DNA from 3 places in the Methylobacterium sp. 285MFTsu5.1 genome. Region 2 is predicted to be linked to each of the others. Evidence: riboswitches for the same ligand, from Rfam matches in the RefSeq annotation. Region 2 holds a riboswitch; each other region holds the start of a gene.
What was found. Region 2 has a riboswitch for cobalamin ahead of H288_RS0102960 (TonB-dependent receptor). Riboswitches for the same ligand answer to the same signal wherever they lie in the genome.
Positions count from the first base shown of each region.

Region 1: it holds a riboswitch for cobalamin, as region 2 does, so the genes downstream of both, H288_RS0121435 (CbtB domain-containing protein) here and H288_RS0102960 (TonB-dependent receptor) in region 2, are expected to answer to the same signal.
Region 3: it holds a riboswitch for cobalamin, as region 2 does, so the genes downstream of both, H288_RS0116390 (TonB-dependent siderophore receptor) here and H288_RS0102960 (TonB-dependent receptor) in region 2, are expected to answer to the same signal.

Region 1 is NZ_KB911285.1:96,674-106,823, forward strand. Features, by position in the region: gene H288_RS0121415 (CTP synthase) at 24-1,652, shown strand; gene H288_RS0121420 (DNA polymerase III subunit chi) at 1,711-2,163, shown strand; gene H288_RS0121425 (peptidase S10) at 2,166-3,755, shown strand; gene H288_RS0121430 (discoidin domain-containing protein) at 3,778-5,142, opposite strand; cobalamin riboswitch at 5,304-5,499, shown strand; gene H288_RS0121435 (CbtB domain-containing protein) at 5,534-5,716, shown strand; gene H288_RS0121440 (CbtA family protein) at 5,733-6,485, shown strand; gene H288_RS0121445 (DUF1636 domain-containing protein) at 6,478-6,879, shown strand; gene cobW (cobalamin biosynthesis protein CobW) at 6,876-7,910, shown strand; gene cobN (cobaltochelatase subunit CobN) at 7,957-10,150, shown strand, end outside.
Region 2 is NZ_KB911270.1:594,140-604,289, reverse strand. Features, by position in the region: gene H288_RS0102990 (hypothetical protein) at 1-508, shown strand, start outside; gene H288_RS0102985 (AAA family ATPase) at 484-1,014, opposite strand; gene H288_RS0102980 (hypothetical protein) at 1,026-1,991, opposite strand; gene H288_RS0102975 (ABC transporter ATP-binding protein) at 1,969-2,784, opposite strand; gene H288_RS0102970 (iron ABC transporter permease) at 2,781-3,827, opposite strand; gene H288_RS0102965 (ABC transporter substrate-binding protein) at 3,824-4,657, opposite strand; gene H288_RS0102960 (TonB-dependent receptor) at 4,666-6,636, opposite strand; cobalamin riboswitch at 6,755-6,964, opposite strand; gene H288_RS0102955 (heparan-alpha-glucosaminide N-acetyltransferase domain-containing protein) at 7,605-8,786, opposite strand; gene H288_RS0102950 (TonB-dependent siderophore receptor) at 8,786-10,150, opposite strand, start outside.
Region 3 is NZ_KB911279.1:89,336-99,485, forward strand. Features, by position in the region: gene H288_RS0116340 (hypothetical protein) at 1-254, shown strand, start outside; gene H288_RS0116345 (hypothetical protein) at 285-545, opposite strand; gene H288_RS0116350 (glutathione peroxidase) at 771-1,262, shown strand; gene H288_RS34795 (hypothetical protein) at 1,275-1,595, opposite strand; gene H288_RS0116360 (ATP12 family protein) at 1,734-2,525, opposite strand; gene H288_RS0116365 (HAD-IA family hydrolase) at 2,572-3,237, opposite strand; gene H288_RS0116370 (hypothetical protein) at 3,308-3,688, opposite strand; gene H288_RS0116375 (alpha/beta fold hydrolase) at 3,890-4,603, shown strand; gene H288_RS0116380 (RluA family pseudouridine synthase) at 4,570-5,970, opposite strand; gene H288_RS0116385 (NUDIX domain-containing protein) at 6,113-6,580, opposite strand; cobalamin riboswitch at 6,685-6,878, shown strand; gene H288_RS0116390 (TonB-dependent siderophore receptor) at 7,163-9,346, shown strand; gene H288_RS0116395 (peptidase) at 9,343-10,150, shown strand, end outside.

The sequences.
Region 1 (10,150 bases), on a different contig from region 2:
AGCTTCTTTATGGACCGAGGCCCATGACGCGGTACGTTTTCATCACCGGCGGCGTGGTCTCCTCCCTCGGCAAGGGCCTCGCCTCGGCGGCCCTGGCGGCGGTCCTCCAGGCCCGCGGCTACCGGGTCCGGATGCGCAAGCTCGACCCCTACCTGAACGTCGATCCGGGCACGATGAGCCCGACGCAGCACGGCGAGGTGTTCGTCACCGACGACGGTGCCGAGACCGACCTCGACCTCGGGCATTACGAGCGCTTCACCGGCGTTCCGGCGAGCCGGGCCGACAACATCACGACGGGCCGGATCTACCAGGACATCATCGCCAAGGAGCGCCGCGGCGACTACCTCGGCGCCACGATCCAGGTGATCCCGCACGTCACCAACGCGATCAAGGACTTCGTCCTCGACGGCAACGACAGCTTCGACTTCGTGCTGGTGGAGATCGGCGGCACGGTCGGCGACATCGAGGGCCTGCCGTTCTTCGAGGCGATCCGGCAGCTCGGGCAGGAGCTGCCGCGGGGCACCTGCTGCTACGTCCACCTGACGCTGCTGCCCTACATCCCGTCCGCCGGCGAGCTGAAGACCAAGCCGACCCAGCACTCCGTGAAGGAGCTGCGCTCGATCGGCATCCAGCCCGACATCCTGCTCTGCCGCTGCGACCGGCCGATCCCGATGGACGAGCGGCGCAAGCTCGCGCTGTTCTGCAACGTCCGCCAGACCGCGGTCATCGAGGCCCTCGACGTGGCCTCGATCTACGAGGTGCCGCTCTCCTATCGGACCGCGGGCCTCGACCGGGAGGTGCTCGGCCATTTCGGCCTGGAGCACGGCGAGGAGCCGGATCTCGGCCGCTGGCAGACCATCGCCGAGCGCGTGCGCAATCCCGAGGGCGAGGTCTCGATCGCCATCGTGGGTAAGTACACGGGGCTGAAGGACGCCTACAAGTCGCTGACCGAGGCGCTGACCCACGGGGGCATCAGCCACCGGGTGAAGGTCAATCTCGAGTGGATCGAGGCCGAGGTGTTCGAGCGCGAGGATCCGGCGCCTTTCCTCGAAGGCCTCAACGGGATCCTCGTGCCGGGCGGCTTCGGCCAGCGCGGGGCCGAGGGCAAGATCCGCGCGGCCCGCTACGCCCGCGAGAAGCGCATCCCCTATCTCGGCATCTGCTTCGGCATGCAGATGGCGGTGATCGAGGCGGCCCGCTCGCTGGCCGGGATGCCGGAGGCCAACTCCACGGAGTTCGGCGACACCGCCGAGCCGGTGGTCGGCCTGCTCACCGAGTGGCTGCGCGGCAACGAGCTGGAGCGGCGCGCGGCGGCCGGCGATCTCGGCGGCACGATGCGGCTCGGCGCCTACGAGGCGAAGCTCGACCCCGAGTCCAAGATCGCCCAGATTTACGGGTCCGATCAGATCTCGGAGCGCCACCGCCACCGCTACGAGGTCAACATGGCCTATCGCGAGCGGCTGGAGGCCAAGGGCCTGCGCTTCTCGGGCGTGTCCCCCGACGGCCTGTTGCCCGAGACGGTGGAGCATGTCGGGCACCCGTGGTTCATCGGCGTGCAGTTCCATCCGGAGCTGAAGTCGCGCCCGTTCGAGCCGCACCCGCTGTTCAAGGGCTTCGTCGGCGCCGCGATCGAGCAGAGCCGCCTGGTCTGAGGCCGCGGCGGCGCGCCGCTGCTCGCGCGGCGGCCCGCGGCCCTATATCCTCGGTGCCGTGACCGAGATCCTCTTCTACCACATGCAGCGGCAGCCCCTGGAGAAGGTGCTGCCGAACCTCGTCGAGCGCTCGCTGGACCGCGGCTGGCAGGCCGCGATCCAGGCGGCGAGCGAGGAGCGCCTGCAGGCGCTCGACGACCACCTCTGGACCTATTCCGACGAGAGCTTCCTGCCGCACGGCACCGACCGCGAGCCCGACGCCGCGAGCCAGCCGGTGGTGCTCACGCTCCGGGACGTGAATCCCAACACCGCCTCGATCCGCTTCCTGGTGGAGGGCGCCGACCTGCCGCCCGACGCCGGGCAGTACGAGCGGATCTGCATCCTGTTCGACGGGACTGACCAGGACGCGCTGCTGCGCGCCCGCGAGCAGTGGAAGCAGGCCAAGGACGCCGGCCACGCGGTGGCCTACTGGCAGCAGGACGAGTCCGGACGCTGGAACAAGAAGGCTTGATAATGGCCCCCCACGCACGTCTCGGGCGCGCCGCGCTCGCCCTCGCCCTGGCCCTCGCAGCGCCCACAGTGGCCCTCGCCCAGGACGCGCCGCACGGCCATCCCGCGGAGAGCAAACCGGCGCAGCGCGGCCCGGAGGGGCGCCGCCTGCCGCCCGATTCGACGACCAAGCAGAGCGTGACGCTGCCGGACGGCCGGACCCTCGACTTCACCGCCACCGCCGGCAGCCTGCCCCTCGTCGACGAGGCGGGCAAGCTGCAGGCCGAGATCGCCTACGTCGCCTACACGATGGCGCCGCAGGCCGGCCGGGAGCGTCCCGTCACTTTCGCGGTCAATGGCGGCCCGGGCGCCGCCTCGGCCTATCTCAATATCGGGGCGATCGGGCCCTGGCGGCTGCCGGTCGGCGGCGACAGCATCAGCCCGTCGCAGCCGGTGACGCTGACGCCCAACGACGGGACGTGGCTCGGCTTCACCGACCTCATCTTCCTCGATCCCGTGGGGACCGGGTACAGCCGGGCCGCGGACGGGAACGGCAAGGCCTACTGGTCGATCGATTCCGACGCCTCGACTCTGGCGGCGACCATCGCGCGCTACCTGCGCGTCAACGACCGCATGGCGAGCCCGAAATTCTTCGTCGGCGAGAGCTACGGCGGCTTCCGCGGCCCGCTGATCGCCGAGAAGCTCCAGGAGGAGATCGGCGTCGGCCTGTCCGGCATGGTGCTGCTCTCGCCGGTGCTCGATTTCGCGTGGCTGGAGACGCCGCGGGCCAACCCGTGGGGCTACGTGCTGAAGCTGCCCTCGCTGGCGGCGGGCGCGCTCGAGCGGGCCGGCACGGTGCCGACGCCAACCCTGCTCGGCGACGCGGAGGCCTACGCCTCGGGCCCGTACCTGAGCGACCTGCTCACGGGGCCGAGCGACACGGCCGCCGTCGCCCGGATGACCGAGAAGGTCGCGCCCCTCGTCGGTCTCGACCCCGCCCTGGTGCGTGCCCAGGCGGCGCGCCTCTCGACCCGGAGCGTCCAGCGCGAGATCGACCGCGCCGAGGGCCGCGTGACCAGCGCCTACGACACCGGCATCACCGGCTGGGACCCGAACCCGGACGCCGCCCAGTCGAGCTTCGAGGATCCCCAGCTCACCGCCCTCCAGGCACCGCTGACGAGCGCGATGCTCGACCTCTACGCGCGGACGCTGAAATGGCCGGTGACCAACATGCGCTACGAGCTCCTGAACAACGCCGTCAATCGCGGCTGGAACTGGGGCTCGGGCCGGCAGGCACCCGAGGTCCTGTCGAACCTGAAGGGCGATCTGGCGCTCGACGGGCACCTGCGCGTCCTCGTGGCGCACGGCTTCACCGACCTGGTGACGCCCTACTTCGCCTCGAAGCTCCTGCTGGCGCAGGTCCCCGCCTACGCCGCCGGCCGCCTGAGCCTCGCGGTCTATCCGGGCGGGCACATGTTCTACACGCGACCGGACTCGCGCGCCGCCTTCCGGACGGACGTGGAGCGGATGTACACGGACGCCCTGAAGGTGCGCGACGCCGGCTCGACCCGTCCGGCCGGAGCCCCCGCCGAGCATCTCCGGACGGCGCCGTAGCGCCTCCGGCCCGCCAAGCCGGTCACGCGTCGTCGAAGGCGAGGGCCTCGGCCGGGTAATCCACCATCGTCCGGCGCTGCGCGTCGGTGTTCTGCCACTCGCCGACCTTCATGTAGCGGCCCTCGAGATCGCGGACCTCGACCACCTTCCCGATTGTGGGGATCGACTGGAAGCCCTGCGGCCAGTTCGACGCGAAGTAGAAGACCTGCTCGACGTGGTCCGAGAGGTGGCAGATCCCCGGCCCGAACGTCCCCAGCCCGAAGACGAGGTAGCGGCCGTTCACCAGCGCCGCGACGTCGGAGATCAGCGACTCGCTCTGGATCTCCACCGGCAATCCGCGCCGCTCCGCGTACGCCTCCACCTCGGCGATGACCGGGTTCAGCCTGTTCTCGAAGACGAGCTTGACCGAGCGGATCCGGCCCTCGGCCAGGAGCCGGTCGATGACCATCCGGTAGAACGCGAAGGGCGGCTGCGGGTAGTGCGGATCGACCCAGGTGCTGAAGATGTCGCCCGACCGGATGTGGATCAGGAGCTGGTCGTCGGGCTTCACCGGGAAGTTCTTCGGCAGACCGTTGAACAGCGGCCGGATCACGCTCTGCACGATCGCGCGCGAATCCGCCGGTCCCCGCAGCGCGGTCACGCGCTCGAACTGCGTCGGGTCGAAATACAGGCCCGACAAAAAGTAGCCGTCCGCCGGCAGCGGCTCGTCCGGCGGGATGAAGGTGATGCCGTCGCAGGTCAGCCGCTCGGTCAGGAAGATCACCTTGCTGCGGTCGACCTTGGGCACCTTGATGTATTTCAGGTTGAGCGACTTCGCGATGGTCACCGCGATGATGTACTGGACGAGGCAGTTGCCGAAGGCGCCGTTCTCGAACAGCGACAGGCCGACCAGGGCATGGCTGGCGCGGTCGGGCGCCGACTGGAGCGCGTAGGTGACGTAGACGTTGGCGCCGGGCTTCTCGTTCAGGAGCGTCACGTCGAGGCCGAGCATCGCCCGCAGCGCGATCAGGTCGACCGCGGCCTCGTCGGCGCGGATGCCGATGCCGGCGATCCGGGCCGGTTCGGGCGCGGCGATCCGGACCGCGCGCGCCCAGGCCCGCTCGTCGGGGACGATCGCGGCGACGAGGGCGTCCGGGGTCGCGGTCCAGACGGCGAGGTCCGGCTCGGCCCACGTCACGCCGTCCTGCGAGACCGCCACCGCGACGTCGCCGGGCTCCGCGGGAACCGCCCCCTCCCCCGGCCGCAGGGCGACGGAATGGATCGGGAAGCGGCCGCCGAGGTCGACCTCGAGCCACGTCGTTCCCGTGCCCACATCGGAGACGATCCGCGGCTCACGGCCTGCCGCGAGATCGACGAGAACCGGGGTCGGATCGTCTGTCGGGGCCATCGGGTCTCCGGGAGTTCAGCGCCCGCGCCGGGGCCGGGCGGGTATCGGGTGCGGCGGTGCCCGCTCCGGGGCGCGGCCGTCAAGCCCGCCCCGATCGCGGGGCGGGCGCGGGAAACGGCCGCGATCCGGCGCCGCTCCGTTGTGTCCCGGCGGTCATGCGTCTACAACGGCCGGGCGACGGTGCCCCGGAGACGGGGTGAAAAGGGAATGCGGTGAGGGGTTTGAAGCCCCGATTCCGCGGCTGCCCCCGCAACTGTGAGCGGCGAGCGCCCGCCAAGCGCCACCGGAGCGATCCGGGAAGGCGGTGGGCGCGCCGAGCCGCGAGCCAGGAGACCTGCCGTCGCGACAGGATCCCGCAATGCCGCCGGTGGGGCGGCTGGAGACGCTTCTGATGACGACGCAAACCCTCGCCCCCATCGCCGCCGGCACCCGCGCGTCGGAGCGCCCGATCGCCGTCGCACTCGCGGCCGTGCTGGGCCTCGGCCTGCTGTTCATGGCGGGCTTCTCGCCGGCGATCGCGCTCCACAACGCGGCGCACGATTTCCGGCACACCCAGAACTTCCCCTGCCACTGACGTCCCCGGACCAGGGATGATCATCCGGCTCCTGTCGGCGGCCCTCGCCGCCGGCTTCTTCGCGGCTGCCATCGTGACGGGCCTCGAACTCACGCTGACCTCGCCGCTGATCGTCGCGGCCGAGCGCTACGAGCAGCAGGAGGCGCCGAACCGGGCTGCCAAGGCGCTCCCGATCAAGGCGTTCCCGATCGTGCTCGCCCATGCCGGGCACGACCACGCCGCGCCCGACGCCGCGCCGGAATGGCAGCCCGCGCCCGGCCTGCCGCGGATGGCCTTCACCGGGCTCGCGACCCTCGTGGGCGGCGTCGGCTACGCGCTGCTGCTCGGCGCGGTGATGCTCGCCTGCAGCCGCGAACCCACGCCGCAGGTCGGCCTCGCCTTCGCGGTGGCCGCCTTCGCCAGCGTCGCGCTCGCGCCGGGTCTCGGCCTGCCGCCGGAACTGCCCGGCAGCGCGGCGGCCCCGCTCGCGACGCGGCAGGCGTGGTGGGTGATGACCGCCGCGGCGACCGGGATGGGGCTCTACCTGATCACGATACGCCGCGCGCTGATCACGATCCTCGGGGGGCTCGTCCTGATCATCGCGCCGCACGTCGTCGGTGCCCCGCAGGCGCCCGAGGCCGCGTCCGAACTTCCGGCCGCGCTCGCCGCGCAATTCGCCGCGCGGTCGCTCGCCATCAGCTTCGTGTTCTGGATCCTGATCGGGCTGGGGCTCGGCTGGGCGTGGCAGGCCTTCGCCCGCGGCGCGGATCGGGGAGCGGCCCGTGCCTGAGACCGTTCTCTACGTCTGCACCACCTGCCGCCGGCCGGACGACGACCCCGACGGGCCCCGCGCCGGGGCCCGCCTGCTGGAGGCGCTTCGAGCGCGGAGCGGCGCCACGCCGGACCTGCGGGTCGAGGCGGTGGAGTGCCTTTCGGTCTGCAAGCGGCCCTGCACCGTGGCGGTCGCCGCGGCCGACCGCTGGACCTACGTCTACGGCGACATGGATCCGGCCGCCTCGGCCGAGATCATCCTCGGCGGGCTCGCGGCCTACGCGGCGACCCCGGACGGCATCGTGCCCTGGCGCGAGCGTCCGGAGGCGTTCCGCAAGGGCGTGATCGCCCGCATTCCCCCTTTCCCAGAACCCCGCCCGGTCCCCGCCGGCACCCTGGAGCCCGCGGAATGACCCTCGTGAACAAGATCCCCTGCACCATCGTCACCGGATTCCTCGGGGCCGGCAAGACGACCCTCGTCCGCCACGTGGTCGAGAACGCCAAGGGGCGCCGCCTCGCGATCCTGGTGAACGAGTTCGGTGATATCGGCTTCGACAAGTCCTTCCTGGCCGCCTGCGGCGTCGAGGGCTGCACCGAGGACGCCATCGTCGAGCTGCCGAACGGCTGCATCTGCTGCACGGTCGCGGACGATTTCGTGCCGGCGCTGGAGACCCTTCTCGGCCGCGCCGAGCCGCCGGAGCACATCCTGATCGAGACCTCCGGCCTCGCCCTGCCGAAGCCGCTGGTCCAGGCGTTCCAGTGGCCGGCGATCCGCTCGCGGGTGACCGTCGACGGAGTGGTCGCGGTGGTCGACGGCCCGGCGGTGGCCTCGGGCGCCTTCGCGGAGGATCCGGAGGCCCTCGCGGCCCAGCGCGCCGCCGACCAGTCGGTCGACCACGACAACCCCCTGGAGGAGGTGTTCGAGGACCAGCTCCTCTGCGCCGACCTCGTGGTCGTCAACAAGGCCGACCTGATCGACGCCGCGACGCGGGCGCGGGTCCGCGCCGAGGTCGAGGGGCACCTGCCCCGCGCCGTGAAGGTGGTCGAGACCGAGAACGGCGCCATCGACCCGCGGGTGCTGCTCGGTCTCGGCGCGGCCGCCGAGGACGACCTCGACGCCCGCCCCTCGCATCACGGCGAGGGCGAGGACCACGACCACGACGATTTCGAGACCGTCGCGCTTCCGGTGCGCCCGGCGGTGACCGCGGGGGATCTCGCGGCCCGGGTCGAGGCGGCGGCCGAGGCCGCCGGCGTCCTGCGCATCAAGGGCTTCGCCGAGGTCGCGGGCAAGCCGATGCGCCTCGTGGTGCAGGGTGTCGGCCGACGCGTGACCCATCATTTCGACCGCCCCTGGCGGGCCGGGGAAGCCCGCGACGGGACGCTGGTGGTGATCGGCCTCAAGGGCTTCGACAAGGACGCCGTCGCGGCGGCCCTCGCGGGATGAGGCCGGTCGCGCACGCCCGCCCGGACTCGCTCTAGGGGTCGCCGCGGTGCACCTCGTGCGCATCGATTCCGTCTCCCTCGACGAGGGCGAGGCGGCCGTGGATCTCGGGCAGGAGCCCGGCGACCTCGTGGTGCTGTCCTTCACCGACAGCGACCTCGCGTCGGTCGGGCAGGCCCACGCCGCGGAGCCCGGCCTGCCGAGCCTGCGGCTCGCGAAGCTCGCCAGGCTGCGGCACCCGCTCTCGGTTGACCTCTACGTCGAGCGCGTCGTGGCGCGCGCCAAGGTCGTGGTGATTCGCTGCCTGGGCGGCCTCGATTACTGGCGCTACGGGATCGAGCGCTGCGCCGAGGCCGCGCGGGCGCACGGCGTCGTCCTCGCGGTCCTGCCGGGCGACGACCGGCCGGACCCGCGCCTCGCCGCCTTCTCCACCGATCCCGACCTCGCCGGGCAGCTCGACGCCTATTTCCGGGCTGGCGGCCCCGACAATTTGCGGCGGATGCTGCGGCGCCTGGCGATTCGCCTGGGCGCCGACGGACCGGTCGAGCCGCCCGTGCCGCTCCCGCGCGGCTTTCCCTGGTGCCCCGGCTGCGGAGTTCTTCCCCTCGAGGCAGCCCTCTCCGCGGCCGCAACCGCGATCCCGCTCGCCGGAGCGCGCAGCGCGGCGGAGCCCGTCGCGCTCCTGCTGATCTACCGCTCCGCCGTGCTCGGCGGCGACACCGGCCCGTTCGTCGCCCTCGCCGCCGCCCTGCGGGCGCGCGGGATCGGCGTGCTGCCGATGGCCGTGTCGAGCCTGAAGGAGCCGCAGGCCGCCGCCGCGGTCGCCGCTGCCGTGCGCGCGCGCAGGCCCGATCTCGTGATCGCCGCCACCGCCTTCTCGGCCCGCGAGGACGAGACCGGCTTCGTGCTCGACGGCGCCGATTGCCCGGTTCTCCAGGCCTTCACGGTGGGGTCGCCCCGCGCGGCCTGGGAGGCCTCCGCCCGCGGTCTCGGCGCGGCCGATCTCGCCATGCAGGTCGCGCTGCCGGAATTCGACGGCCGGCTCTCGGGCTTCCCGATCTCGTTCAAGGAGGAGAGCGCCGAGATCGCCGGCTTCGCCGAGCGGCGCGCCGTGCCCTACGAGGCCGGCATCGCCGCGCTCGCCGACCGGGCCGCGGGATGGCTGCGGCTGGCCGCCCTGCCCCGGGCGGCCCGGCGCGTCGCCCTGGTCCTGTCCGACTACCCTGCCCGCGGCGGCCGGGCCGGCTTCGCGGTCGGCCTCGACACGCCCGCGAGCGCCCGCGCGATCGCCGCCGACCTCGCGGCCGCGGGCTACGCGGCCGGCGCGCTTCCGGAGCCCGGAGCGCTGATGGCGGCGCTCACGGAGGGGCCGCCCGCGTTCCGGGTGCCGCTCGCGGCCTACGCGGCGTGGTGGCGCACGCTCTCCGAGGACGTCCGCGCCGCCGTGACCGACAGCTGGGGCGAGGCCGAGGCGGACCCGGCCTGCGTCGACGGCGCCTTCCGGTTCCGAATGGTCCGGGACGGCGGCCTCGCGGTCTTCCTCCAGCCCGACCGCGGCCGCGACCCCGATCGCAAGACCGGCTACCACGACCTCGACCGCGCCCCGACCCACGCCTACCTAGCCTTCCATCTCGGCCTGCGGCAGCAATTCGACGCCCTGGTGCAGCTCGGCACGCACGGCACCGCGGAGTGGCTGCCGGGCAAGGCCGTCGCCCTGTCACCCGACTGCTTCCCGGCGCTCTGCGTCGGCGGGCTGCCGGTGATCTACCCGTTCATCGTCGACGACCCGGGTGAGGCCGCGCCGCTCAAGCGCCGCCTGGGCGGGGTCGCGCTCGGGCACCTCACGCCCGACACCGCCGTTCACGCGCTGACGCCCGAGGCGGCCCGCCTCCGCGAGCTGGTGGAGGAGTATTCCGCCGCCAGCGTGCTCGACCCCCGCCGCGCCGACCTCATCGCCCGCGCCATCCTGGAGGAGGCTGCGGCGTCCGGACTGCTGGACGGTGCCGGGATCGGCCCGGACACGCCGATGGACGAGGCGCTGACGCGGCTCGACGCCCATCTCTGCGATCTCGGCGAGACCGTCTTCCGGGACGGCCTGCACGTCTTCGCCCGCGCCCCGGACGGGGCCGCGGACGCCGTCGCGGCGAGCGCGGACTCCGAGCGGACCGGCCTGCTCGCGGCCCTCGACGGGCGGTTCGTCCGGCCGGGCCCCTCGGGCTCGCCGTCGCGCGGGCGGGCCGACG
Region 2 (10,150 bases):
ACCGCTGACGCTAACGCTGCGGGAGGGCGTCGCCGCCTACATCGGCCTCAGGGAGAGCACGAACCCCGCGATCGACAAGACGATCCGGCAGGAGGCATCACGGATGACCCAACTGATCTGCGAGCGGGTCAGCAGGGGAGGCGAGCAGAACGTACGGATCAATCCACAACGGTTCGCCCCTCCGTTCGCGGAGATGAACGCCTTGATCCTGCGGCTTTGGCTGGACGTGCAACGAGGCAAGTGCGCCCTCTGCAGAGGCCCCTTGGTCGCCTCCACCGGCAACCCGATGCTCAAGGCGTCAGCCGACCGCGTCGACAGCGCCAACGGCTCCTACGACGCGGCCAACGTCCAGATCACGCACCTCGCCTGCAACCTCGCGAAGAACCAGTACGGGCAGGAGCAGTTCGACGACTGGGTGCTCGCCGTTCGAGGCGTCCAGCCCGAGGCAAACCTTGACCCATCAACGCCTCGGGCGCGAGGTGATCAGGATCTTACGAATTCAACCTGACTTGGAGGTAGCGACCGCCACCATGCGTCTGGTGCCTGAAAGGCGTCATAGGTCAGCCGCAGGACGGTCTCCGGCTGCCGATGCGACTGGTCGATCCTGCCGCGATCCTCGTTGCGGGCGAGGAGCATCTCCCAGGGAAGGTCGAACACCTTCCACTCGACCGACAGGTTGTATCGCTCGATGACCCGTAGCTCGGCCTCGAACACCTCGCGGGTCAGGTGGGTGTCGGCCATCACGACGCTGAACCCCGCCGCAAGGGCCGCGTCCAGGGCGGCGACTTTCATGCCGTGGAGCAGTCCGCGTGCCTCCTCGTCCCAGCCCGTCCGTCGGACCTGCCAGTAGACGTGACGATCCGGTGGCCAGAACGTCTGGCGCAGGTCGTCCAGGGTGAGGTGCACCCACCCCTGCAACGGATCGTACCGCCGCGCGTAGGTGGTCTTGCCCGAACCGGGGCACCCGATCAGCCCTACCACCCGCTGCCGGCGCGGGGGTGCCTCAACGTCCATGGAGCACTGTGTCAGGCATGGTTGGCGGCGTCCTCGTCCTCGTCGAGCTCGGGGTCAGCCTCGACGGTCTCACCGCGCAGGTAGCGCGCCTGGACCTCGGCGACACGGCGGGCAGCCTGCGCGTGGCGGTTCGACACGAAGCTGTCCGGGCCGAGGTCTCCGCCGCGCTTGGCTGCGAGCAAGTCAGGATCACCCCACCGGTCGAGGAGGCTCTGAAACGCGTCGTGCCGGGCTACGTCGAAGGCGATCCGCTGGCCCATCATGTCCTTGTAGGGGTGGGCCGGATGAATGCCGGCGCAGGGGACCCAGCCTGCCGGGATCGGCGTGGTCGCCGCGTGCGTGCGGCCGCCGCGCAGGAGCTTGGGCAGGACATGAGTGTGAGGGCCCTCCGGGCTGGTGCCGCCGGGGCCCGGGATCGGTGCGTAGACCTCGATGCGTCCGATCCGAGCGATGAACACCCGGTGAGGGCTTAGCGCGACGAGTTGGCGGCCGATGGGGCTCGCAGGGTCGAACAGCGGCAGCCCGACACCGGACCGAAGACAGGCGATGGCCTCCGGGTCGCTCGTGCGCACGCAGGCATCGACCGCCAGGATGCCGAGGCCCAGATCGAACAGGATGGCATCGCGGTCCCGTTCGCGGGCGGCGTCCCGATCCGGACCGAGCTCCGTCACCACGCCGCGCCGGTTCATCGCGCAGCTCGCCTCAGGCAGGCACAGGGCGACGGCGTGGTTCCAGCCGGTCGCGACGGCGGTCTCGTAGGCCACCGGACGCAGGTCGGGACTGGGGGCGAGCGCGATGGCTCCCCGCTCAGTCGCCAGGCCCATGCGCCCGTCCGGCAACGGCGACGTAGCCTCGTCGGGATCGCGCATGAACTCGGCGATGGCCCCGAAGCTGCCGAGGCTCCAGGCGGTGCCGGGATCAGCCAACGCCTCGCGCAGCAGGGTCGTGACCGCGTCAGCACGTGATGGTGACGTCATCGCGTTCCTCCGTCTGAGCCCCGGACCGCGCCCAAGGCAGGATGTATCGTGTTCCGTCCGAAGCCCAGCCCCGCTCGGCTGTGACCCCGAACGCCTCGTTCAGTATGACGTCGGTCAGGGCCTCCTCCGGGGTGCCGTCCGCGACGAGGCGGCCACCGGCCAGCACGACAATGCGGTCGCAGAACCGGGCCGCGAGCGTCAGGTCATGCAGCACGGCGACGACGCCGGTGCCGTCCCGGGAGACGCTCCTCAGAAGCGCCATCGCGTCGAGTTGGTGCGCTGGGTCGAGGGCCGTGACCGGTTCGTCGACAAGAAGCCACGGCGCGTCGACCGCAAGCGCCCGGGCGAGCAAAGCGCGCATGCGCTCGCCCGAGGAGAGGGTCGGCTCGGCTCGGGCGGCGAGATGGACGATGTCGGTGCGCGCCATCGCCCGTTCGACCGCGGCATCGTCGGCCTCGGCCAGGGATGCGAACGCACGACGGTGCGGCAGCCGGCCGAGCGCCACGATCTCGCGAACGGTCATCGGCCAGCCGACGCCGGCCCCCTGGAACAGGGCGGCGATGCGGCGGGCACGCTCCTCGCGGGCTAAGCCGGACAACGGACGGCCGTCGAGAGTGACCTGCCCCTGCATCGGGACAATGACCCCTGCCAGAACGCGAAGGAGCGTGGTCTTCCCGGCCCCGTTCGGGCCGACCAGCCCGACGAAGCGGCCCGGCCGAAACGTCAGATCGATGTCCGAGAGGATGTCCCGGCCATCCAACGTCACCTGGGCGCCGTGCAGGCCGAGGCTCATGCCCGCCTCCCGCGGCTGCGCAGGAGCAGCACGATCAGGAATGGCGCCCCGACCAGCGCCGTCACGACGCCGAGCTTGAGTTCCGGCCGGGTGGCGAGCAGGCGCACGCCGATATCCGCCGCAAGGACCAGGACCGCTCCCGCGAGGCCGCTCGGCAGCAGGCAGGCGCCGGGGCGAGACCCGACCAGCGGCCGCATCAGGTGCGGCACGACGAGGCCGACGAAACCAATGGCTCCGGACACCGCGACCCCGCTGCCGACGGCCAGGGCCGCGCCCGTAACGAGACGCAGGCGCACTGAGACCAGGCCTACCCCGAGGCTTGCGGCGGTGTCCTCGCCGAGCGTCAGGGCGTCGAGGGCGGAGCCGGTCGACAGCATGAGGGCCCAGCCGACAGCCATCAGCGGCAGGCATAGGAGCACGTGGTCGAGGCTGCGGTCGCTGAGCGAGCCCATCAACCAGAACACGACCTCCAGGGCCGCGTAGGGGTTCGGCGACAGGTTCAGCGCCAGCGCGGTCAAAGCCCCGGCTAGGCTCGACAGCCCGACTCCTGCAAGGATCAACCCGAGGGTGCTGCTGCCGCGGGCGGCGAGCGCGTTCAGGAGGAGCGCTGCGACGCCGGCGCCGGCGATGCCGCCGAGCGGCAGGGCAAGGCCCATGGTGGCGGCGAACCCGCCGTAGAAGACGATGACAGCGCCCAGCGCCGCGGCGGACGAGATGCCGAGGATGCCGGGGTCCGCGAGCGGGTTGCGCAGGTATCCCTGCATGGCCGCGCCGGTCAGGCCGAGGCTGAAGCCGACCAGGGCTCCCAGTAGCGCGCGGGGAATACGAAGCTCCCAAAGGACCAGGGCCGGCAGCGTCGTGCGACCGGCGATGAGGTCCGCAAAGGCGGCGGGCACGTCGAAGGGCGCGTAGCCGATGGCGATGGAGGCGAGCGTCAGCGCGAGGGTGGTGAGGCCCAGGACGGCGATGACGGTTCGCCGGGCGCGCGGCGTGCCGAGGCGACGGGAGACCGTTGGATGGAGCGAGGTGACCGGCGCATTCATGGCCGGGGTGCCCGCTCGTTCGCCGCATCGGCGAGATGCGCCACGACCTCCGCGACCTGCGGCCCCGGACAGGTCCAGAAGCGGTTCGGGATGTCGACCGTCCGGTGCGCCCGCGCGAGGGCCCGGAAAACGGGATGGTACAGGAGCGTGTCCGCCAAGGAAGGCCAGCCCGGCGCACCCTCGTCGACGACGATCAGGTCCGGGTTCACAAGCGCCGCGGCTTCGAGGGGCACCTGCCCGAAACGGTCACGTCCGATCTCGGCCGAGACGTTGGCGAGGCCGGCGGCGCGGATCAACGCGTCACCCAGCCCCCCGGGCGCGACCGTGAACGCGTTCGGGCGCATGACGAGCGCGCGGAGGGGCTGCCTCGCCGGCACGATGGAAGCGAGACGCGCATCGAGCGCCGCGACCATCGCCTCGCCCCGTTCGGGGTGGCCCAGGGCCGCCGCGACCTGCCGGATCTGGGCACGAACGCCGTCGAGATCGGCCGGCACGCCGAGTTCGAGCACGGGGGCGCCGACGCGCTTGAGCATGCCCACCGTCGTGCGCGTCGTGAAGGCTCCGGCGATCACCAGGTCGGGCTTCAAAGCCACGACCTCCTCGGTAAGGCCCCGCGTCACCGGCAGCCCGATAGCCTCGCTCGCGACCGTCGACCCGCGCGGGTCACGGGCGAGATAGGTGACGGCCAGAACCTGGTTGCGGTCGGCCAGCCGCAGGACGAGCTCGTCGGCGCACAGGTTCATCGAGACGACGCGCACTGGACCCGCCGCCGCACCAGCGGATACGGCGGACAGGATCACCGCGAGGGCCATCGCGAGGCGCAAGGGCATCGGCGACCTCAAAACGAGGTCACGCGGACGCCGCCATAGACGGCGAGCCCCGGACCCTGGAAGCCAGTCGGGTTCTGGTAGCGCTGGTCGAACAGGTTATCGATCCGCCCGAAAACCGTGAGGGTCTCGCTCCAGGCGTAGTTGACCGACAGGTTCACCAGCGTGAAGCCGGGAGCCCTCAGGCGCGGCACGGAGAAGTCCCGGTTGCCGTCCACGAACGACCCCAGCACGATGAGCGTGCCGGTCATGGTCAGGCCCGGCATCAGGTTCCAGATCGCGGTCGCGCTGACCTTGTTGCGTGGCCGGCGCAGCAGTTCCTGGTGGGCGATCTCATCCTTCGTCACCGTGGTGGTCCAGTCCAGCCGCCCACTCCAGAACTCGTTGAAACGCAGGGCGACGAAGCTCTCGGTGCCGTAGGCGGTCGCCCGGCCGACGTTCACGTTGGTCGAGAAAGTCGGGAGGAAGGTCGTCTGGATGAGGTTCTTAAAGTCGGTCTCGTAGTAGGTCGCCCCCACCGTCATGAACCCGTCGAACAGCGGCTGCTCGAAGCCCCCGTCGAACCCGAAGCTCTCCTCCGGTCGCAGGTTCGGGTTCCCGAAGAAGCGGAAGCCCGGGTAGTCCTGGTAGAGCTGGCTCAGGGTCGGCGGTTTGAAGCCGGTCCCGACGCTGCCCTTTAGGCGGGTTCCGGTGCCGGGCACGATGTAGCTCGGCGCCACCCGGTAGGTGGTCGCGCCGCCGAATTGGTCGTTCGCGTCGTGGCGGATGTTGGCGACCAGCGCGGCCCCCGCGAAGGGCGTCGTCTGAAGCTCGGCGAAGCCGGCGGTGTTGCCGTTGGACCGGTCGATTCCGGTCGTCTCGAAGCGCTCGTCCTCGCGCTGGGCACCGAACAGGACGAGATTGTCGGGAGAGATCTGCCAGTCGCCGCGATAATCGAACCGGGTTCGCTCGCCGAGGTAGGTCGTCGGCGTCGGCGGCGCGAGGGGATCCAGCGGGCCGGCGAACAAGCGATCGAACTTGGAGTAGTTCGCCCCGAAGACGTTGTGGAAGCCCGGCACCGGCGTCCACTCGGCCTCGCCCCTCATGATCAGCTGCTGCTGATCGTTGAGGTTCCGGTACGGCAGCGGCACGTACGGGAAGCCGCCGTCGGCCTGGTCGAGATAAGTGCTGTCGGAGAAGCGAAGGACGTAGTTGAGGCGGAACTCGTCGGTGAGTTGCGCGCCGAGCTTGGTCGAGACCGTCTTGATGTCGGTGAAGGCGGTCCGCAGCGGCACGCCGCGGGGCAGCAGCTCGAACGGGGTGACCTGGACGGCGGATTGCCGGATGTGGCCGACCGACACCGAGTAGTCGAAGATCCCCTCCGAACCCGAGACGTTGCCGAACTGGTTGAAGGTGCCGAACGAGCCGCCCTCGACGGTCGCCGTCGCCCGGGCCGGTCCCTCGCCGCGCTTGGTCACGACGGAGATCACGCCGCCGATGGCGTCGGCACCGTAGAGGCCGCTCTGGGGCCCCCGGAGCACCTCGATCCGCGAGAGGTCGTAGGTCTGCAACTGGCTGAAGTCGAAGGCGCGGTTCGGGGTCGAGGGGTCGTTGACGTCGATGCCGTCGATCTGGACCTTCACGTGGTTCGAGTTGGTGCCGCGGATGAAGACTGAAGTCTGGCCGCCGGCGCCGCCGGTCTGCACGACGTTGAGGCCGGGCACCTGCTGCAGGGCATCCGGCACCGTCCGGCGCTGTTGCTCCTGAAGGAGGCGGTCGGTGAGCACGGTGACACTCGATCCTGTATTGGCGATCGGCGTCGGCACGCCGGTGGCCGACACCGAGATCTCGGACAGGGAGACCGCGGCCTGCGCGCCTCCCGGGGCATCGGCGAAGGGCGCGGCGACCTGCTGGGCAAGGGCGGGACTGGCGGCGAACAAGGCGGATGCGGCGCAGGACAGCGCCAGCACGCGGTGGAGCGCGTAGAGAGTGGAACAGGACACGGGACGGCCTCGGGGGACGGCTGTGGCACGTCACCGCGAACGAGGCCTCGGCGGTCGCGTCCTCAAGGGAACCACGGCGCCGCGACACCTCCCAGGACACCCCGCCCGGCAAGCTCCGCGTGTGACCACGGCTGACGGCAGGTCTCCTGGCTCGCGGGTCGTCGCCCTCTCATCGTCTTCCCGGGCGAGGCCGCCCAGTGACGTCGTGATGAAGGACTCGCCGCTTACAGTTGCGGGGGCAGCCGCGGCATCGGCCGAGCCCTCACGGGCGTGGCCTCACCGCGTTCCCTTTTGATCCCCGAGGGGAACCGTCACGCTCAAGCTAGGCTGCGATGCGTCCATCCGTCAACGCTGGGAAACACGTTGTTCAGATGTGTGGCGTTCGAGGGGGGCGGTCGCCGCCTCGATAACCCGTGCATGGATGGCCGCGGGGCACCAACGAGACCGCCCCGTCTAGGCCGCCTTTGGTGGGACGCCAGGCACGGCTACATCTCGGACGCACGTGCAAGTCTGAGTTAGGTGGACAGCGGACCTAGCTGGAACGCGCGCTGATGCAATCTCAATGGGTGTTTATGGGTCGTGGCGGCCTTGCACGCGTATTCCGTTCCGCAGATGATCGCTCGACCGTCTAGTAGGAGATCGCAATGAGTTCGGATCGGTCGGAACTTGAGTGGTTTTATCCGTACCAACAAGGACGTTTGAATTCTTCAAACAAATGGATCGCCTCGGGGCCATGGCCGACTAATAACAAGGCTATGGAACGACGAGAGTTCGATAAGGCTGACGGTAACGTAGGAACGCCTTTCCAGGCCGCATCACAGGTCGAGGCTCAAGAAGAAATCGACAAAGGCCGGACGTACTAGCGGCCATCCTCCATAAGGTTGCTTCCGATATATCGGCCCGCTCGGTTCAATGTCCGTGTTGGGTCGCAAGCAGACCGTCGTATACCGAAGCCGATGGGTTCGACCCTAGAGGTACTTGAGCCAGGCAATGTCGCGTCGCGACGCCTTGAGGCGCGAGAACCAGGCGGTCGGGAAGTATAGGGGCGGGATCAGCGCCGCGTACCACACCAGGACCCACGCGTAATTGCCGACGCCAAACACGGTGCCCTGGGTCGCGCCCCAGATCGCGAACGCGCCGTGGTAGAGCAACCGGAGAACGGTCAGATGGAGCAGGTAGAAGAAGAGCGGAGCACCGCCGAAAACCGCCAGCGCGGCGACGACCGGGCGGTCGCCCATCCGCTCCAGCGCGACGAGCAATAGCGCCCCGAGCCCGAGCGTCAGAAGCAGGAACAGCAGCGAGGGCGGATACTTCGTCAGCGCGAAGACGCTCATCGCGGTCCGCAGGACGCTGTCGTCGACAACGAACCAGGGCTTGTCCCCATAGTCGTTCGCCAGGCGCAGCAGCGCGAAGGCGACCAGCATCGTGATGCCGACGACAGCCAAACGGCGCTCGCGCGTGCCTGTGGCGACGCCCGGCAGGAACCACGGACCGATGGCATAGCCGAGCGCGATGACCCCGATCCAGGGAAGCACCGGGTAGGTCGTCTTGGCCACCAGACCGAACGGGAGCGCGATGACGTCGCGCTGGTGCAGCATGGCCCAGACGGTGAAGAAGGGATCATCGGGCCGGAGGTGGATCGGGTCGAGGAGGTTGTGCCCGCAAACGAGCAGCATCCCGACCGCGATGAGAAACGAGCGCGGCAGGCCGACCAGCGCCGCCAGGACGATCATGCACACGCCGATGCACCAGATCACCTGAAGCCAAAGCGTCGGGCTGGCCACCCCCCAGTACAGCTCCGAGAGGTAGAACACCTCCAGCGCCATCAGGACGAGCCCGCGCCTCACGAGGTAAGCGCGCGTCTCCGCCAGCGTGTGCCGGGTGCCGAACAGGTACGCGGCCACCCCCGTCAGCACGATGAAGATGGGCGCGCACAGGCTGACCGCGAGGCGTGCGAGATACAGGGCCGGCAGGGCGGTCCTGGCATCCATCGGGTCGGCGACCGGCACGTGCAGGAACCAGGTTTCCCGCAGGTGGTCGAGAAGCATCAGCACCATCACCAGCCCGCGCAGGGCGTCGATGGAGGCGATGCGTCCGGTCCTGGCCGATTCCTCGGTCGCCGCGTCCAGCGTGCCCGGATGGACGCCCATCAGAACCGCGCCGTCATGCTGATGGTCACCCGGCGAGGCTCGCCGACGCCGACCCAGAAGGCGTTGTAGGAGCGCTCGTAGTAGGTCTCGTCGAAGATGTTATCGACGTTCAGCCCGAAGCGCAGGTTCTCGTAGCGGTAGTAGGCCAGGGCATCGGTCAGCACGTAGCCGGGGAGCCGAAACCGCTCGTTGCCGCTGTCCCCGAGACGCGAGCCGACGGCCCGGACGCCTCCGCCGAGCCCGAAACCCTTCCAGTCACCGGCCTGGACCTCGTAGACGCCGAGCAGGCTGCCCGAGTGGCGCGGGATGTTGAGTAGCGGCGAGCCGACCCGCAGGACCTCGTCGCGGGTCACCGCGGCGTCGATGAAGGCGTAGCCCCCGATCAACCGAAACTCCGGCGTCACCTGTCCGACGAAGCTGAGGTCGAAGCCCTGGCTGCGCACCGCGCCGGCGGCGATCTGGAAGAAGAAGTCCCGCGGGTCGGTCGTGAGGACGTTCTCCTTCTCGATGTGGAAGGCCGCGCCGGTCACGCTCAGGCCGGTGAAGAGGTCGAGCTTGACGCCCGCCTCGTAGCCGAAGCCGGTCTCCGGGGCGAAGGGTCGGGTCGCGATGTCGAAGCCGGTATTGGGCCGGAACGAGGCCGCCACGTTGCCGTAGAACGAGAGGAAGGAGAGCGGCTGGTAGACGAGACCCGCGCGGGGCGAGAAGCCGGTCCGGTCCTGCTCCGTGCGCTCGTTGCCGACTTTGTCGCGGAAGGTCTGGTTGTAGAAGTCGGTCCGGTTGCCGAGGAGCAATTTCCATTCCGGGCTGAGCGCAATCTGATCCTGGACGTAGATGGCGGTGTTCCCGACGTTCTCGCTCGCGCTGTAGCGCCGCGTGAAGGGCGGCTTGGGCTGGCCGTAGACCGGGTTGAACAGGTCGATGGCGAACGGGTCGAGCCGCGGCGTCGAGCGCAGCAGGTTCTCGGTGCTGTTGTAGCGCTCGTGCTCAAGGCCGAGCAGCACTGTGTGCGCGAACGGCCCGGTATCGAAGTGCCCGACGAGCTCGGCCTGCCCGATGGCGACGCCCCAGGTGAAGTCGTGCCGGCGGAACTCGCGCAGCAGGGTGCGGCCGTCGTCGAGGAGGCCGGTCGCGCCGGTCTGCAGGCCGGTCAGGCTGCCGGTGTTGAAGTGGCCGGCAACCCTGAGCTGCCAGTCGGCATTGAAGGCGTGATCCAGGCGGATCTGCAGGATCCCGGCTGCTGACACCGAGTCGTCGCCCGGCTCACCAAAGAATCGCGAGCGCGGGACGAGGCCCAGGCGGTTGTTCACCGCGACCGTCCCGCGGTCGAAGGTCTGACGGTTGCGAAGGTACTGCGCCTCGAC
Region 3 (10,150 bases), on a different contig from region 2:
TGAACGTGCAGGTCGATCCCGGACAGGCGAACGCTTGGCGGCGCGAGCCCTATTACGGGCAGCTCAGGCGCTGGGCCGTGGCCTCGGTGCCCCTGCGCCGGCACGTGCTGGTCCACGTCGACAAGAGCACCACCGTCATCCTGCCGGACCGCGACGTCAGCCTCGGGATCGTCGGCGCCGGCGAGCGCATCGTCACCACCGACCGGATGACGCCCCAGGGCCCGAGCTTCGACGTCCGGAAAGTGCCGGCCTGAACCGGGCGACCGGCCGGACCCGGGGCCGGCTCAGCGCTCGGTGCCGGAATGCCGCCGCATGACCGGGGATTCGACCACCAGGAACGTCATCTGGAACAGGATCAGCCCCGTCTGGTCCGTCACCTCGATCCGCCAATCCTCGCCGAGGGCGATGCGCTGGGCGTCCTGCCTCAGGATGTCGCCGGCGCGCCGGACGGCTTCGAGCCGGGCGGATTGCCAGTCCGGCAGCTCCGTTCCCGCGCCGTCCAAGATCGTGGATCCGTCGTGGATGTTGAAGTGATATCGCGGCATCCACACGTCCCGGTCGGGTCCAGGCGGGGGATGCGGGTACCCCTCACTCGCGGCCGTGCCGAGTCCCGTCGCCGCGATTGACGGACCCGTTACCCCACGCGCGCGGGCTCGGCCATATACGGGGTTAGAGTCGCGGCCGGGATCTCGGGACCGCGTCGCGGCGCCGACGCCATGTCGCGACGCGCGAGCCTTGCGGATCCGGCCGGTTTGCCCGAGTGATCGGCCATGACGACCGTTCACGATTTCAGCGTCTCCGCGGCCGACGGAACGCCGTACCCGCTCGCGCAGCACCGCGGTCAGGTGCTGCTCATCGTGAACACGGCCTCCCGCTGCGGCTTCACCCCGCAATACGAGGGGCTCGAGGCGCTCTGGCGCCGGCACCGGGATGCGGGCCTGACGATCCTGGGATTCCCCTGCAACCAGTTCGGCGCGCAGGAGCCGGGCGACGCCGCCGAGATCGCGAGCTTCTGCGCGCTGCGCTACGACGTGAGCTTCCCGGTGCTCGCCAAGATCGCGGTGAACGGGTCGGGCGCCGATCCGCTCTACGCCCATCTCACCCGGGCTCGCGCCGGGCTGTTCGGCACGCGCGCTGTGAAGTGGAACTTCACCAAGTTCCTGGTGGGTCGCGACGGCCGGGTCATCGCCCGGTTCGCACCCGGGACGAAGCCCGCGGCCCTGGAGGCTAAGATCCAGGCTGCCCTGGCCGAGCCCGCCTGAGCCGCGCCCGCGTCAGACCGCGTCGAGATCCGCGGCCTCGGCGGAGACCGCGCGGCGCGCGTCGATCCGTTCGCGCACGCGCAGCACCGTCCGCAGGGGCGCGATCGGGAACGGGCGCACCGACTCGCGCAGGATCCCCGCCAGGAACCGGATCTCGGCAATCTTGCGCAAGGTCAGATCGGGCGCTCCGGCGCCCTGTGCTCGGCGCTCGAGGTCCGAGAGGGCGTCGAACAGCGCGTAGCGCCCGTCGAGATCGCGGGAAAACTGTTTCGACGCAATCAGATTGGCCAGTTCGCCTTCAAAACTGCAACGGACAGGCTGATCGGAACGCATCGTCGACTCGAACACAATGTGCGTCGAACCCTAAAACAGTGTTCGCGCTTTGTCAGCCGCCGACGCGGGGCGGGCGCCGCGAATGCGGGATTGTTGCGCAATTGCATCTGCGCGACCGCGCCGGACCGCGGCCCGGGCTCAGCCGCCGGCCGCGACGAACGCGGCGGCCGCCTCGAACTCCGTCCGGCGCGCCTCGAGGCGGGCCTCCGCCTCGGCGTCGCGCCCCCAGACGGCGGCCTGATAGGTCTCGTCCACGTGGGCCGCGGCCCAGGCCTCGGCCGGTGTCAGCCGGCCCTCGAGAACAGCCAGGGCGATCAGCAGGGAGCCGGTCAGCGTCGTCAGGGTGTGCAGGCCCGCCAGCCGGAACGGGTCGGTCACCGCGTTCACCGCCGCGGAGAGCGCCTGGATCGTGTCGGCCGGCTGCGCGACGTGCATGACGCCCTCGCTCAGGATCACCCGCGCACCGAACGCGTCCCGGGCCCAGGCGAGGATCGGATCCCAGGCCTCCGCCTGGGCCGCCACGAGGCGCTCCGGATCCCCGGCGCGGTAGGCCACGAGATCGGTGCCCGCGTAGGCGCAGAGATCCGCCGCGACCTCGGCGAGGCGGGGCGTGACGCCGTCGATCGCCGTGTTGGCCAGCCGGGTCAGGGGCATCCGCGCGGGGTCGATCGCCGTGTCCTGGGCCTGCCACTCCGCCGCGACGCGCTCGGCCAGGGTCCGGCTGGGGAGACGCAGCGGGTTGCGGGCCGGCGTGTTGGCCGGACGTCCGTCCAGGGTCAGCCGGAACCCGTCGTCATCCTCGGAGAAGCCGGCTTCCTTGTAGAAGCGGTGGGGCAGGGCCGGCTTGGCGTGGCCGCGGGCGGCCCGGACCGGGTCGGGCCTGTCACCGTCGCTCGGTTGCCCGAGCCAGTCTGTCGTCTGATCGCTCATGGAGGCGAGATAGGCGCTTCCGGCCCCGCGCGCGAGCCTCCCGCGATCAGGAGCCGGTCGCGAGCCCCTCGAGGAGCAGCGCCTCCAGCGCGGCGGCACTCGGGACCACCGTCACGGCCCCGGCCCCGTAGAGCGCGTCCGGCGGATGGTAGCCCCAGGCGACCCCGACGGCCGTCGCACCGGCCGCCACGCCCATGGCGATGTCGAAGGTGGTGTCGCCGACCATCACGGTGGCCTCGGGCTCGCAGCCGGCCTCGCGGATCGCCTGCTGCAGCATGGTCGGATCCGGCTTCGACGGCGCGTCGTCGGCGCTCTGGGTCGTGGCGAACCAGTCCGCCCAGCCGTAATGCGCGATCAGCCGGTCGACACCGCGCCGCGACTTCCCGGTGGCGAGGCCGATCAGCACGTCGGAGCGCCCGTGCAGCCGGGTCAGCAGGTCGGCCATGCCGGGGAACAGGGGCTCCTCGTGGGCGGGGTCGAGCCGCAGGCGGTTGTAGGCCTGCTTGTAGCTCTCCGAGAGTTCCGCGACCGGGCCGTCCTCGCCCACGAGGCGCCGGAAGGCCTGCGGCAGCGACAGGCCGACCACCGACAGGGCCTCCCGCCGCCCGGGCGCCGGCAGGCCGTTCTCCGCGAACGCCACCTCCTGGGCCGCCACGATCAGGTGCTGGCTGTCGACGAGGGTGCCGTCGACGTCGAAGACGACGAGCCTCATCGCGACCGACGCGCCGGAAGTCGCGCCGCGAGCCGCCCCGACGGCGCGGGTGAAAGGAGGCGGGTCCCCGTCACGGCTTCCGGCCCGGCTGGGCCGGCGCGGCCGCGGCGGGCTGGCCGCCGGGGATCCGGGTCCGCTCGTAGCCGAGCCGGCACCGGATCAGGAAGCGCCGGCGCTTGCCGCCGCGCAACCCGCGCTGATGCGAGGCGCGGTTGCAGGCCGCGTAGGAGCGCCGCCGGCGCTCCGCGCGGGCACTGTTGGCGGTGCGCGGGGCGGCCTGCGCGGGCGCCGCGCCCGGGGCGGGCGCCGGGGCCGGATGCGGGGTCGCCGTCTCGGGGGGGTGGGTGCCGTTCGCCGTCGGCGCCGCCCTGGTCGTCTCGCCCGGCGCGGCATGCGCGATCGGCCCGGTGAGGCACAGGGCGGCGAGGCAGGCCAGCATCGCGAGCTTCATGTGTCAGGGTCTCGAACCGCCGGGAACAGGCCCCGCGGCGGATCGGCGGGGCGCGGGGCAGCATATGAGGCGGCGCGGCCGGTTGCCAAGGCATGCGCCGCGCGGGACGCTCGGACCGCACCCGACTTTCACCGGAGATGCCGCGGCGCTGACGGGCGCTGGCGTGACGGTTATCGGGGGGACGGGAAGGGTGATCCGGCGATGAACCTCGTGCTGCTGCCCGGCTTCATGACCGATGCCGACCTCTGGTCGGACGTGATCGCGCGCCTCGCCGAGGTGGGTCCGATCACGCACGGCGACCTCGCGCGGGACGCCGCCATCGCCGACATGGCACGCCGCGTCGTCGCGGAGGCGCCGCCGCGCTTCGGGCTCGTCGGCTTCTCCATGGGCGGCTACGTCGCCCGCGCGGTTGCCCAGCTCGTGCCGGACCGGGTGGAGGCGTTGGTCCTCGTCGCCACCTCGTCGCGGGCCGACACGCCGGCCCAGGCGCGCCGGAAGGCCGCCGCGGTCGCCCATATCCGCCAGCAGGGCTACCGGGGCCTCAGCCGGTCGGCGATCCTCCAGTCGGTGCACCCGGACCGCGCCGGCGACGGCGCCCTCCTGAGCCGGATCCGGCAGATGGGCGACCGGCTCGGCGGAGAGGTCTTCCTGCGCCAGGCCGGGCAGGCGCGCGAATCCGATGGCGACCGCCTCGGCGCGATCGGCTGCCCGACCCTGGTCGTGGCGGCGGCCCAGGACGCCCTGCGCAGCCTCGACGAGGCGCGGGAGCTCCGCGACGGCATCCCGGGCGCGACGCTGAGGGTGATCGACGGGTCGGGCCACATGCTGCCGCTCGAGGCCCCGGACCCGCTGGCGGACGCGATCGTGCCCTGGCTGCGGGCTCAGGCCTCCGGAGCCTCGACGATCGGGTCGTAGCGGGCGGCGTCGAAGCCCAGGAGGTTCCAGCTCTGCGCCATGTGGGGCGGGAGCGGCGCGCTCACGTCGACCGGCTTGCCGGTCCGCGGGTGCGGGATGACGATCCGCCGGGCGAGCAGGTGGAGGCGGTTCTGGATGCCGCCCGGCAGCTCCCAGTTCTCGACGGAGAAGTATTTCGGGTCGCCCACGATCGGGTGGCCGATATGGGCCGCGTGGGCGCGCAGCTGGTGCGTGCGGCCGGTGACCGGCTTGAACGACAGCCAGGACAGCTTCTGGGCCGCCTGATCGACCATCGCGTAGTAGGTCAGCGCGTGGCTCGCGCCCTCGTCGCCGTGCTTGGCGACCCGCATCCGCGCGTCGGCGTCGGTGGGCTCCTCCTTGGCGAGGTAGGTCGAGACGCGTCCCTGCCGGACCCGCGGCACCCCCGCGGTGAGCGCCCAGTAGATCTTCCGCGCCGCCCGGGACCGGAAGCTCTTGGCCAGCGTCGCGGCGGCGAGCCGGGTCTTGGCGATGATCAGGCACCCGGCCGTGTCCTTGTCCAGCCGGTGGACGAGGCGCGGCTTCTGGCCGTCCGGACCCGTGAGGGCGGCGAGCAGGCCGTCCACGTGCCGGACCGTCCCCGAACCGCCCTGGACCGCGAGGCCGAAGGGCTTGTTGAGGATCATCATGTCGGCATCCTCGTAGAGGATCAGCGACCGGATGAAGGCGGCGTCGTCCTGCTCGCGGGCGGCGCTGCGCGGCCGCTCGGTGGGCTGGTCGAGGCGCAGCGGCGGCACGCGCACGCTCATGCCCGGCTCCAGCCGGTCGTTCGGCTTGGCGCGCTTGCCGTCGACCCGCAACTCGCCCTTGCGGACGATGGTCTGCACGCGGGTGAAGGGCAGGAGCGGGAAGCGGGCGGTGAGGAAGCGGTCGATCCGCATCCCGGCCTCGTCCGGCTCGACGGTCAGGGTCTGCACGCCGGAAGCGAGGGTCGCGGAGGCGGCGGCGCGCTGCTCGCGCCGGGTCGGACCGGGCGCGGGGGCAGAGGCGAGGGCCGGGGAGGGGGCCGCCGAGCGCTTGGCCGGCGGCCGGCCGCCGGGCTTGCCCGCCGCGGCGTCGCGCGGTGCGGCGGCGTCGCGGCGCGGCTTCGGCGGCCGGGCCGGCGCCGGGGCCGCAGCGGCCTGCGCGCCCCAGGGATCGCGGGTGCCGGCATCCTCGCCGCGGTTGCGGGCCGCGCGCTCGGCGGCGTCGCGGGCGCTGGTGCGCGGGCCCGTGCGGGCGCGGCCGTCGGCCTGGGCCTTGCCGCCCCTGAACTTGCTGGCGCTGGACTTGCCGGCCTGAGGCTTGCGCCCCGTCGGCCCGCCGCTTCTGGGAGGTCGTATCGTCATGCTTCCGCCGGCACCCGTCTCCGCGTCGGACGGAGCGTCCGGGCGCATGGGCCGCGGCGTCGCGGACGTCCGGACCGATGGGATTGCCCGGCTGTAGCATCGCCCGCGCCGAGCGGCAAAGGCGGTGGGCCGACCCGGTCCGTCAGGGCTCCGCGCGCCACGCGTCGCGGAGGCGGTCCTTCAGGCCGGCGGGGAAGAGGTCGGGACCGCCCGGCACGTCGAGCCCGTCCAGATCGCACCACCGCGCCACGCAGGCGGTGCCGGAATCCTCGTGGAAGACGAAGCGCTCCTGCCCGTCGAACCGCCCCGGCGGCAGGGCGACGGGGAACAGGAACAGCACCTCGTGCCCGACCTGCCCCTCGTGCGTGAAGATGTTCTCCACGACGCGGGGGCCGCCGAGCACCGAGACGGTGACGCCGAGCTCCTCCCGGAACTCCCGGATCAGGGCGTCCTCGACCCGCTCGCCGAACGCGACGCTGCCGCCGAGCGGCCGGACGCCTTTCAGCCGCCCGTCATCCGCGCGGACCTCGGCCACGAGCAGGCTGTTGCCGCGCCGGGGAAGACCCAGTGCCTTCACGCGAATCTCCGCAGGGGGCCGCCAGACCGTCATCCCGCAGGGGCTAGCCCGTCGTCGGCGAGGCCGCAACGGACCGGCGCACAGCGCGCCGATCCACGGCAACAACCGGACACACGGTTGACGCCCGCCCCCGCTACGGCCAAGCTGTGTTCGACGGTTCCCCTCGGGGATCAAAAGGGAACGCGGTGAGGGGTTCGCCCCGAAGCCGCGGCTGCCCCCGCAACTGTAAGTGGCGAGCCCTTCACCACCACGTCACTGGGTCACCCCGGGAAGACGGTGCGAGGGCGGCGACCCGCGAGCCAGGAGACCTGCCGTCAGCCGTGGTCACACGCGAAACGCGCCGGGCGGGGTGTCCTGGCGGGTGTCGAGGCGCCGCCAGTCCCGAGGGGAGGCGGCCGCCGAGGCCTCGTTCGCGGTGACGTGCCACAGCAAGCGCGCCCGCGACGCCGTTCCCCATGCCCGTTTCCGCTGTCCCGACTCCCTTGAGCCCTGTCGCAGCTCGCCGTCGCGCGCCCGCACGGGCAGAGGCTACCGGACAGCGGGCGCATTGTAATGTTATTACAATGCCTGTAGGACGCGGGGGCCGGCGCGCGCCGTGCACGGACCACTTTCCCCATGTCTCCATCGACCCATCGCTCCTGCCTCGGCGGGCGGGCCCCCCTCTGCGGCGTTCTCCTCGCGCTCCTCGCCAGTCCGGCCGCCGCACAGGAGGCGGTCACGCTGGATGAGCTGTCGGTCGCGGGCGCGGGCGGCGACCCGGGCCGCCTCCCGCCGAACGGGCTCAACCTGCGCACGCCCGACCGGACCGCGAGCCGCCTCGGCCTGACGCCGCTGGAGACGCCCGCCAGCCTCGACATCGTGTCGGGCGAGACCGCGCGGCTGCGCGGCCAGGACACGATCGCCGAGGCCGTGACCCAGGACGCGACCGGCATCACCACCATCGCGGCGCCCGGCAACGGCAACGGCGCGTTCACGTCCCGCGGCTTCGCCGGACCGAACTCGATCCAGCAGCTCTACGACGGCACGCGCTTCTACGTCGGCGCCAACACCGTGACCTTCCCGTTCGACACGTGGAACGTCGAGCGGATCGAGGTGCTGCGCGGGCCGTCCTCGGTGCTCTACGGCGACGGCGCCATCGGCGGCGTCATCAACGTGGTGCCCAAGAAGCCGGTCTTCGTGCCGATCAACGCCGCCCGCGCGGTGATCGGCACCGACGGGGTCGCGCGGCTCGCCCTCGATTCCGGCGGCCCGCTGGGCCAGGCTGAGTACGGCGACACCTTCGCGTACCGCCTCAACGTCAGCGGCAACCGCGCCGACGGCTGGATGCGGCCGGAGGGCGATTTCCGCAACCTCGCGGTCTCCGCCGCCCTGCTGTTCCGGCCGAGCGCCGACCTCGCCTTCACCCTGAGCCACGATCTCGGCTACCAGGAGCCCGCCCGCTACTGGGGCACCCCGCTGGTCGAGGGACGGATCCCGGATCTCATCCGGTTCAACAACTACAACGTCCGCGACGCGAAGATCACCTGGGCCGACAACTGGACCCAGCTCAAGACCGAGTGGTCCCCCTCGGCCGATATCACGATCCGCAACACCGCCTACCGGCTGACCAGCCGGCGCCACTGGCTCGACGTCGAGCAGTACAGCTACAACCGCGGCACCGGGCTCGTGGACCGGGGCGACTACCTGGAGATCTACCACAGCCAGGAGCAGGTCGGAGACCGCCTCGACGCGACGTTCCGGGGCAGCCTGTTCGGGCTGCCGAACCAGTTCGTGGCCGGCTTCGACGTGAACCACATCGACTTCCGCCACACCAACAACTTCTACTTCGACCAGACCACGAGCGTGCCGCTCACCGGCTACGATCCGGGCCTGTTCCCGCAGAACGGCCGGGCGCGCCCGGCCTACGCGACGCAGACGAGCCAGGCCTCGGTCTTCGCCGAGGACCGGGTGATCCTGTCGGACAAGCTGTCGTTCCTCACCGGCGTGCGCCTCGACGTGCCGACGCTGAACCGCGAGGACCTGCAGACGGGATCGCGGTTCGAGAAGACCTATCGGGCGCTCGGCTACCGGTTCGGCCTCGTCTACAACCCGACGCCGGACAGCGCGCTCTACGCCCAGTACAGCTTCGCCACCGACCCGGTGAACAGCCTGATCACGCTGTCGCAGTCGCTGGCCGGCTTCAAGCTCGCGACCGGCGATCAGGTCGAGATCGGCGCCAAGGGGCTGGCCTTCGACGGCGCCCTCGAATGGACCGTCGCGGGCTACAGGATCGTCAAGGACAACCTGATCTCGGCGATCCCCGGCCAGCCGACGCTGTCCACGCAGGTGGGGAGCCAGTCCTCGCAGGGCTTCGAGCTGGCGCTCGGCTGGCGCTTCGCGCCGGGCTGGCGGCTCGACGGCAACCTCGCGCTCCTCCACGCGCAGTACGACCGGTTCGACCAGACGGTGAACGGCGCCACCGTCTCGTACGTCGGCAACCAGCCGATCGACGTGCCCGAGCGCGTGGCCAACCTCTGGCTGACCTGGGACGTCACCCGCGACTGGACCGCGCGGGTCGGACTGCAGAACGTCGGGCAGGTCTACAGCGACTTCGGCAACACGGCGCGGCGCCCCGCCTACAACCTCGTCAACGCGGTCCTGGACCATCAGGTGACGGCGGATTCACGCCTGTCCGTGCGGGTCTACAACCTGTTCGACAAGGTCTACGCGATCTCGGGCAACGCCGTGAACGGGGTCGGGACCAACTGGCTGCTCGGGCGCCCGCGCTCGGTTGAGGTCGCCTACACGGTGACGTGGTGAGCCTGCCGCGCCGGCTCGGCAAGGCGGGACGGCGCTGGCTGCTCCTGTTCCACCGCTGGGCCGGGATCGCCGCGGGGCTGTTCTTCGCGCTGTGGATCGGCTCCGGGCTGGTGATGCTCTCCGTGCCGTTCCCGGCGCTCACCGAGGCCGAGCGGCTGTCGCGGCTCGCCCCGATCGCCTGGGATCAGGTCGCGGTCGCGCCGGACGCGGCGCTGCGGGCCGGCGGGCTCGCCGGCGTGCCGGCCGCCTTCGGCCTGGAGATGCGGGGCGACGAGCCGGTCTACCGGATCGCCGGCCACGACGGCACCCGGGTGACGGTCTCGGCACGGACCGGCGCGCGGCTCGGTCCGCTGACACCCGCAGACGCGCTGCGTGTTGCGGCCGGTGGTGCTCCGGCTGCGCAGGCCGAGCAGGTCGCGCGCGACCAGTGGACCGTCACGGCCCGCTACGACCCGCTCCGGCCCTTCCTGAAGGTGGCCCTCGGCGACGCCGCGGGGACCGAGCTCTACGTGTCTGCGGTGACCGGCGAGATCGCCCTCGACACGACACGCTTCGAGCGGGGCTGGAACTGGGTGGGTTCGGTGGCGCACTGGATCTACCTCACGCCGCTGCGGGCCCGGCCGGAGCTGTGGCGGACGATCCTGTTGTGGCTCTCCGGTTTCGCCGCCCTCGGCGCGCTGAGTGGAGGCGCGATCGGGATCTGGCGCCTGCGCCTTCGGCGGCGCTACGCGGCCGGGGCGGTCACGCCCTATCGCGGGCTGGCGCGCTGGCACCACCTGCTCGGCCTCGCGGGGGGCCTCGGCT